One region of the Oceanobacillus sp. FSL K6-3682 genome, then DNA from elsewhere that is predicted to be linked to it. Evidence: riboswitches for the same ligand, from Rfam matches in the RefSeq annotation. Region 1 holds a riboswitch; the other holds the start of a gene.

Region 1 (4,432 bases):
AGATCCTTGGGCTACAATCTCTCCTTGTACTTGTGGCGGATAATAGAATGTGAGAATAATGGAATTCTCTTTTTTCACCTTTTTAATTAACCGCGTCGTTGTATCTACATGACCTGATACAATATGCCCTTCCAAGCGTCCTCTTGCAGACATTGCCCGTTCCAGATTCACCACCGCATTCACCCGCAAATCAGAGAATATCGATTTTTGAAATGTTTCCGGCATAATGTCCACTGTAAAATCTGAATCAGTTACTTCTATAGCAGTTAAACAGACACCGTTGATTGCCATACTGTCGCCAATGTTATAATCCTGCAAGAGCTCTCTGGAGGCAGAGCATGTTAACTCAATATGCTGACTCACTTTTTTGATTCGTTTGACTGTTCCCGTTTTCTGAATCAATCCTGTAAACATCCTTCTTTCCCCTCCCGCTGACTATTCGTATATCCTCACCAACTGCTTCCGCGCTTTGTAATGTTAAAGGTACTGCAGATAAAACATTTCTATCACTGGAAAAGGCAGATACTCCATTACCGCCAATCAGCTTGGGAGAGATATACGTAATTACCTCTTCAAACAAATTTTCTGCCAGGAAAGCATCATGAATTCTGCTTCCCCCTTCTACATAAACGGATTGAATCCCCTCCTTCTGTAAATACTCCATTACTTTTGAGATTGTCCAATGCATGTCCGGTATCAATCGTACATGCTCAGGTACATCCTCTATAGCACTTGATGTTGTAAACACCCATACAGGAACAGTTTCTCTATAAATCTGATATTTCGCAAAATCCATTGTTTTCCCTCTCCGATCCAGGATAATCCGAATAGGTGGAAAATCAGTAATTACATTCGGCAGCAGTTTTGGATTATCCGCTAAAATTGTCCCGCTTCCTACCATAATAGCCTGAAAATATTGCCTTTCCTCATGTACTCTTTTATATGTTTCTTCTCCAGTAAGATACGTCCGCTGCTTCGAATGGACAGAAATTTTCCCATCCAGACTGACGGCCTGCTTTAATACGATATAAGGGTGCTGTCTCCTATGAAAATAGTTATAATGCTTATTCAATGCCTCTGCCTTCTCCTGCAACACACCGGAAATCACTTGTACTCCCTGTGATTCTAGATAGGCTTTTCCTTTACCAGCTACAACGGGATTAGGGTCAAGCTGTGCAATCACAACTTTGAAAATGCCGCTTTTTATAATCATTTGGGTACAGGGAGGCTGTTTTCCTGTATGATTACACGGCTCCAGCGTCACATACATTGTTGCACCAATTAAATCTTCGGGAGCTTCACATTGGTCGATAGCCATTTTTTCTGCATGCTTTTCGCCATATCTCTGATGAAACCCAGTAGCTAAAACAGTGTCATCTTTCACAATTACTGTACCGACTAAAGGATTGGTATGTGTGTTTCCCTGCCCCAGTTTTGCGAGCTCTATTGCCCGCTCCATATACAGTGTGTCCATGTGCTTCCTCCTTTCTTAAAACACCAAAAAGCCCCGTGAATGATCTCCACGGGGCGTACTTAAATAAACCATGTCTATACACTGAAACAGATTTTCATGTACCTTAAAAGAATACACTTCACCCATTCATGTGCTGACGTAAGTTTTCTTCTCCCATCCAGACTTTAACTGTCGGCTCCAGAATCTCACTGGATCCACCGCGATACGCGGGTCACGGACTTCAAATCTCAAGGATTTGTCACCGCCGGTCGGGAATTACACCCTGCCCCGAAGAAACGATATTAAATTTTTATATTACTCTTTCTTACCTTACATAATCTAACTTAGCATTCTATAAGTGTTTACAGCCTCTCAACTGAAGTGTCAGTATCCTGTTATATCTTCATAAACCCTGCCAAAAAAATCTAGTTACATATGCTAATATGTTAAAACTGATAATATCAGTTTAAAAAATAAAATGCAAGCTATCATTTTTATAATGCTTTAATAATTAGTCGTATTTGGTCACTATATTACCCGCTAACTTTTTTTGGAAAAGAGAGATTATTTTAAATTAAGTACGTATGATTGACAACGTATTAAAATTGTTTTAGGGTATAGAACGGTGGAATTATACTTCAACTGCTGGAGTATGATTCCACTATTTTGTTTTTTACTGCATTTCCGTTTTGTATTTGCATGATAATAAAACAACAAACATTCCGAGGAGCTTTTCATATTTCCCCCCTCGGAATGTTTGTTGTTTGCAAGCACCCTATTGTAACAATTTATTCGCTTATCCCTGGCCAAGTTTTTTCAGTCAGGATACTTACAGGCGTTTCAATGTGGTTAAAAGATATTATCCATTAGATAAAAAACGGGGTTCAGAGAAAGACTAAAAGGAAATCAAACAACTATGATTAAACTTAACAAGATGGAGGAAAAGAAATAATGAAAGGTTCAAATAGAAAAAAGACTTCGCTAGATCTGCCAACATTTATTATAAGTGGCGGCGCACTCGTACTATTTGTCATAGCCGCATTTATTAATGCTGACTTTGTCGCTGATATGGTTGATACCTTATTTGGCTGGTCTGCTACTTATTTTGGTGTAGTTTACCAAATGACTGTATTAGTCACATTTTTTATTGCGTTAGGGTTAGCTTTTTCTAAATACGGAAAAATCCGTTTAGGTAATATGGAAAAACCAGAAATGAGTACATTTAAATGGATTTGTATTATTATGTGTACTTTATTAGCAGGAGGAGGAATATTTTGGGCTGCTGCAGAACCATTATCCCATTTTATATCCGTACCTCCCCGCTTCTCAGGGATTGAGAATGGCACACTGGAAGCAGTTGTACCTGCTCTGGCATCCAGTTTTGTAGACTGGGGTTTTCTGTCATGGGCAATTTTAGGTACATTAGGCACTATCGTATTAATGTATGCCCACTATCATAAAGGCATGCCGTTGAAGCCAAGATCTTTACTATATCCAATTTCCGGCGAAAAAATCATGAAAAAAGTGTATTAGGAACACTTGTTGATTCTTTTTCTATTCTTGCTGTTGCTGCTGGAACGATTGGACCGATTGGGTTCTTGGGTTTACAGACAGGTTATGGATTAAATGCATTAACTGGTTTACCAAATACCTTAGTTATTCAAATTATCATTATTATCGTTATCGTTATTGGTGCAGCAATCTCCGCTGTAACAGGAATCCATCGGGGAATTCAGCTGTTAACCAGCTTTAATGTTCTCTTGGCACTTGGATTAATCATTGGAATCTTATTACTCGGACAAGGTTTCTTTATCTTTAACAATTATTTTGAAGCTTTTGGTCTTTACGTAAATGATTTTATTTCTTCCAGTACCTTCCGCGGTGATGAAGAATGGCTTGGCTTATGGACTGTATTTTTCTTTGCTTGGTTTATTGGCTATGGCCCGATTATGGCGCTATTTACAGCACGAATTTCACGCGGAAGAACCATTCGTGAGCTAATTATTGCAGTTGCTGTTATCGCGCCTATTATTACAACTTTTTGGTTTACTGTCGTTGGCGGAACAGGAATCTTTTATGAACTAAATGATTCTGGCTCGATATCAACTGCCCTAAATGAAGCAGGTCCTCCTGCTGCGATGATAGCCATTACAGAGCAATTGCCATTTCCTATGATTTTCGGAGCCTTGTTCTTGCTGGCTACCGTTATTTTCGTATTAACTACGGCAGACTCTATGGCCCTGTCTATTTCAATGGCTATTACCGGAGAAGGGAATCCTCCAAGCTGGTTAAGAGCTTTTTATGCATTGGTCATGGGTCTTGTTGCTATTGTATTAGTTACCATCGGTGAAGGAAGCGTGGACGCCCTGCAATCCTTTATTGTGGTGACCGCTGTACCTGTTGTATTCCTGCTGATTACGACATTCTGGACAGCACCAAAAGCAGCTAAAGATTTATATAATAATCATAAAAAAGAAACGTTATAAACCAAATTGCAAACAGCCTTTCTCTGTATTTTGGGGAAAGGCTGTTTTTATCGTATAGGTATCCTATTATTTTTCAGCAATACAAAATATAAAATGATCATTCGGATTCCAAACATGTTCTTCATCCGCAATATACCCGCGCAGCCATAAATTCCCTTGGATTCGGCGAAGATAAAAGCCTTTTGGAACATCCAGATCCTCACTTAGAATTTCTGATGCTATTGTTATTGAACCATTAGGAGCCTGATTTTTCAGCTGGTGTGCATCATATCCTTCTCCTTGATTAAAATACGCCAGTCTTATATAGGGAGCCAACTCAAGCGGGCAGAGCTGTAATTTAAGATTAGCAGCTTTGCTAAAAAGTTGGGATGTCGTAGCTCCATCAACAAAATCAAGATCCTTTACAGCGAGCTCTACAATTTTAGCTTGATAGCATTCCTTGGACACTTCAAAATAATCGCTGGCTATCAGCTTCTCAGCAAGCACATTTAAC
Region 2 (4,432 bases), 2.0 Mb from region 1:
AAATAAATAAGATACCCGAAGAGCGACAATGAAATTATAACAAGAAGCAGCAGTTTCAGTATATTAGGAATGCGATAGTAAAGAAGTTTTAGAAAACGCTCATTCATTAAGGAATCCTCCTATCTATTTTCGTTAGTATACGCAGATAGAAAGGAATGTTATTCATTAAAACCGAAACTATAAATATACATAATTTAAAAAGCCATCGATTTATACTTTGAAATCGATGGTTTTTAAAAATTATATTGTTTTTAAAGTTTCTTTGATGCTTTCATAAACGATAGACCAGTTATCCTGATTATCGCGATAGGATTTTGAAATAAACCGGTGCACTTGTTTTTGCTTTTCTTCAAAATCACTGGCATCCTTTGGTGGAAGCTGGGCGCGTGCTTCGTCTATATACGCTTGAATTTTTGGAGCTCTTGGTCCCCATTTTCCGACTCCCTTTCCCTCTGTATTAATAAAGATGATAATAGGGATAGATCTGGCTGTTCCATTTGTTAAATACTGATCCATTAATTCAAGATTATCATCCCGAAGCAAAGCCTTGACAGGCATATTGACAGCCTCTGAAATTTTAAGAAGAATCGGCATGTTTAACATCGCGTCACCACACCAATCTTCTGTAAGAATAATTGCTCTTAAGTTCTTGCTTCTGATTTCTTCAAAAAAAGCTTCATCTGCAGGTAATGAAAAGTTATCATAAATGTGCAATAAATCCTCTTTGTTTACATTCATTGCTTCGATGTATTCATCTGGATCAAGCCCTTTTTCATACCATTCATTTAATGACATCTATATCCCTCATTTCAATTATTTGATATAGTTAGTTTACCTTCTTCTGCAGAATTGGTAAACCAAAGTTACCTTGTAAAGAAGGATAGGGAAGAATTTATAGGGAATGTTTAGAAGGTACAATGAAAATGGCGGCTTGAATTTTTCATCGTCCTTTTGGACAAGCATTTATAGGAGGCTATAACATGGCAGATACAAAATATGATGTTTTAATGGACTTACTTCATACGCCATCTCCATCAAGTATGGAAATGGAAATACAAAAGAAATGGATTAATTATGTCAAGGAGTATGCCGATGAAATTAGGACAGATCATGTTGGGAACGCGATTGCAGTGGTTAATCCAGATGCACCATTTAAAGTTCTTTTAGCAGGTCATTGTGATGAAATCGGCTTCATTATTCAGCGTATTGATGAACGTGGTTTTATATTTTTTGAAAAATTGGGTGGAATTAATCTGAAAGCAGCTATTGGCATGAGGGTGACAGTGTTGGGATATCAGGAAACACTTACAGGGGTCATCGGTGTCAACGCACAGCATCATGGAGGTATCAAAGGTGATATCGGTGTGCAGGACCTCTATATGGATTGTGGATTTCAGTCAAAAGCAGAGGCACTTAAAAAGGTTCAGATTGGGGATCTCTGTGTGTTAAAAACAGAGCCGGAAATATTACAGGATCGGTATATTTCCGCCAGAGGGCTGGATAATCGTACCGGAGCATTCATTGTAGCAGAAGTAATTCGCAAGCTGTCTGGAAAAGATTTGTCGATTGGCGTTTACGGTGCAAGTACGGTGAACGAAGAGACAAATATGGGGGGAGCTTACTTTGCCGCGGCTGGAGTAAAGCCCGATTTTGCAATTGCTGTTGATGTTACCTTTGCAACAGATTATCCAAATGTTGATCCGAAAAAGCTGGCTGAGGTTCATTTAGAAGGCGGCCCTGTTTTAGCAAAAGGAGCACCAATTCACCACAAAATCAATCGTTGGCTGGAAAAAGCAGCAAAAGACAAATCAATTCCTTTACAATATGAATTAACACCGGATGCAACAAGAACCGATGCCGATAAAATGCGATACACAGGGAAAGGAGTGCCGGTGGCATTAGTGTCTCTACCGCTCAGATATATGCATTCACCAGTAGAAACAGTAAGCAAGAAGGATATTGATAAGGAAATTGAATTATTAGTAACGATGCTTGAAAACCTGACAGGGAAGGAAGATTTAAATCCATTGCATGATGATGTTTGATATAAGGAAATATGAAATTACTTTGAATTAAAAACTTTTCTCTTGTCAAATGAATATGCTATGGTATACTGAAAGTAATTAAATATTCGATTCCAATCTTCGGGGCAGGGTGTAATTCCCGACCGGCGGAAATAGTCCGCGAGCTGTACGTTGATGCAGTTGATCTGGTGTAATTCCAGAACCGACAGTAATAGTCTGGATGGGAGAAGATGTCGAGCTTGTTTTTAACCATACGCATGTTTTGTGTGTATTTATTTAGCGATGACTCAAACCCTAAAGCCCTTATGCTTTAGGGTTTTTTAATTGCTTACAGGCTAAAAATAGCATCGTACCTTCATCACGAGTTGGAATCGGAAAAATGATGGAGGAGGTAAGCTGATGCAAAAGAAGAAAAGAAATCAGCTGCTAAAGTTAATTATTATCGCATTATTAAGTACTATCTCTCTTGTTTTATTTTTTCTAAATTTTCCACTTCCGTTTTTACCAACACCTTATTTAAAAGTGGATTTCAGTGATGTACCTGCATTAATTGCATCTTTGATCTTTTCACCAATGGCAGGAGTGCTTGTCGTTGGATTTAAGAACTTGTTATATTTGGCTGTTTCGGGATCTGGAGAGCCAATTGGTGTTTTATCCAACTTTGTTGCCGGATTAATGATTGTTTTACCGGTTTCACTTATTTATCATCGGATAAAGGGTTTAAAAGGTCTTGTCAGCGGATTGGCAACAGGTACTGTTATTATGGCAGTCGGAATGAGTGTACTCAATTATTATCTAATTTTACCTGCTTATGGCTGGTTTATGGGCTGGGAAATGTCTGAACAAATGAAATGGATTGCAGTTATTGGTGGCGTGCTGCCATTTAATATAATTAAAGGAATTTTTATCGGAATTTTGTTTATCCCATTGTTCAATAAGCTGCAGAGCTGGATTCAGCAGCAGCGAACGAGGTTTATATAATACAATATAAAAAGAACTAAGGAGTACAATAAGAAAGAGGCCGGAATTTTGATCCGGCCTCTTTCTTATTGTTAATTTAAAAGTGCATAAAAAGAGAATAAATTATTTTGGTGCATGAAAAATAAACAAACGAATAGTGCTATATTGAGAAATCAGGTGAAAGGTATGACTTACTATAGTTAGCTATCCATGAGATTAAAAGGGATATGTTATTGCAAGACTTCTATCCCATTTTGCTTGTATGCATCAATGATATTAGCCGGTACAGATTTCTCTGTTACTAGATAATCTAAAGCATTACTTTTTTCGACAAAGAAAGTAGAGACTTTTTCTAACTTTTCTTTGGTCACCACACTAAGTATTTGAGAACTTTGTTTAATTAACTGACTTTTTAGCAGGGACTCTTCAAAAAGAGGAACTGTAATTCCAAGATTGGAATCAATTGATGAAATACCAAGTACACATAATTCTACGTGAATCCTCTCAATTTCTTTAATAGCAAAGGAACCTGTATTAACGTGTGAATTCTTATTGAATTCACCACCAATAACATAGATTTGTACATGAGGGTGGTTGCTTAGGGCAAAAGCCACTGAAGGGCTATTCGTTAATACTCTCCCTTTATAAGACTGAGGCAGCTTCTCAGCCAGCTTTAAGTTAGTGGTGCCGCCATCAATAAAAAGTACATCCGCTTTTTCCAGAATGGGAACAGCGAGTTTGACTAATTCTTCCTTAACTTTAGCATTTTGATCAATTCTCGTGTTAAAGTCTACCTTGTCATTGACAATGCTTAATGCCCCGCCATGAACCCTTTTAATTAATCCTTTTGCCGACAGCTCCTGCATATCCTTTCGAATAGTGTCTTCCTTTACCTTCAGTTCCTTCGTTAATTCAGAAACCAATGCTCTTCCCTCGGATTGAACCTTATCTAATATGTAGATATGACGTTCTTTTTTTAGCATATTTATCACCTTTTTATTGTATTTAATTGAATTAGATTGTTTATATCGGGTTATTTATAAAAATAATTATATCATAATAAATAAAGAAGTACTATTAATGACTGTGGAAATTATAAAGACGTTCGTTACTCTGTCTTTTGGATAGAAAGATAGGCCTATATAAGTGAAGTTATAATCAGCTAATATCCGAATATCCAATTTCTTTTTATCCTTTTTATTGACACAATCAATTAAAAACGATAATATTAAATTCAATTCAATAAAAAACAATTAAAAAGGAAGTGATATAAAGTATGAAGAGGCATGAACTTATAAGTCAACAGTATCAAAAAATGTGATTGTGCGACTTACTTGGGTAGTTTAATGTATGCGTTACCAAAGGTTGAAGTCATAGAAACTATAAGGAGAATGGGCATTATTAATTTTAATTATTTGAAAATAGTAATTATTTCTGCGAATCAACAA

Evidence for each region. Region 1 has a riboswitch for FMN ahead of ribD (bifunctional diaminohydroxyphosphoribosylaminopyrimidine deaminase/5-amino-6-(5-phosphoribosylamino)uracil reductase RibD). Riboswitches for the same ligand answer to the same signal wherever they lie in the genome.
Region 2: linked by a shared signal. The riboswitch ahead of MHH51_RS16360 (ECF transporter S component) and the one ahead of ribD (bifunctional diaminohydroxyphosphoribosylaminopyrimidine deaminase/5-amino-6-(5-phosphoribosylamino)uracil reductase RibD) in region 1 are both predicted to bind FMN.

Annotation. Positions count from the first base shown of each region.
Region 1 is NZ_CP150263.1:461,364-465,795, reverse strand. It holds gene MHH51_RS02505 (riboflavin synthase) at 1-402, opposite strand, end outside; gene ribD (bifunctional diaminohydroxyphosphoribosylaminopyrimidine deaminase/5-amino-6-(5-phosphoribosylamino)uracil reductase RibD) at 347-1,474, opposite strand; FMN riboswitch at 1,616-1,753, opposite strand; partial or broken gene MHH51_RS02495 (BCCT family transporter) at 2,405-3,939, shown strand; gene MHH51_RS02490 (helicase) at 4,006-4,432, opposite strand, start outside.
Region 2 is NZ_CP150263.1:3,293,038-3,297,469, reverse strand. It holds gene MHH51_RS16375 (potassium channel family protein) at 1-107, opposite strand, end outside; gene MHH51_RS16370 (thioredoxin family protein) at 241-795, opposite strand; gene MHH51_RS16365 (M20/M25/M40 family metallo-hydrolase) at 981-2,045, shown strand; FMN riboswitch at 2,137-2,260, shown strand; gene MHH51_RS16360 (ECF transporter S component) at 2,424-3,005, shown strand; gene MHH51_RS16355 (DeoR/GlpR family DNA-binding transcription regulator) at 3,215-3,967, opposite strand.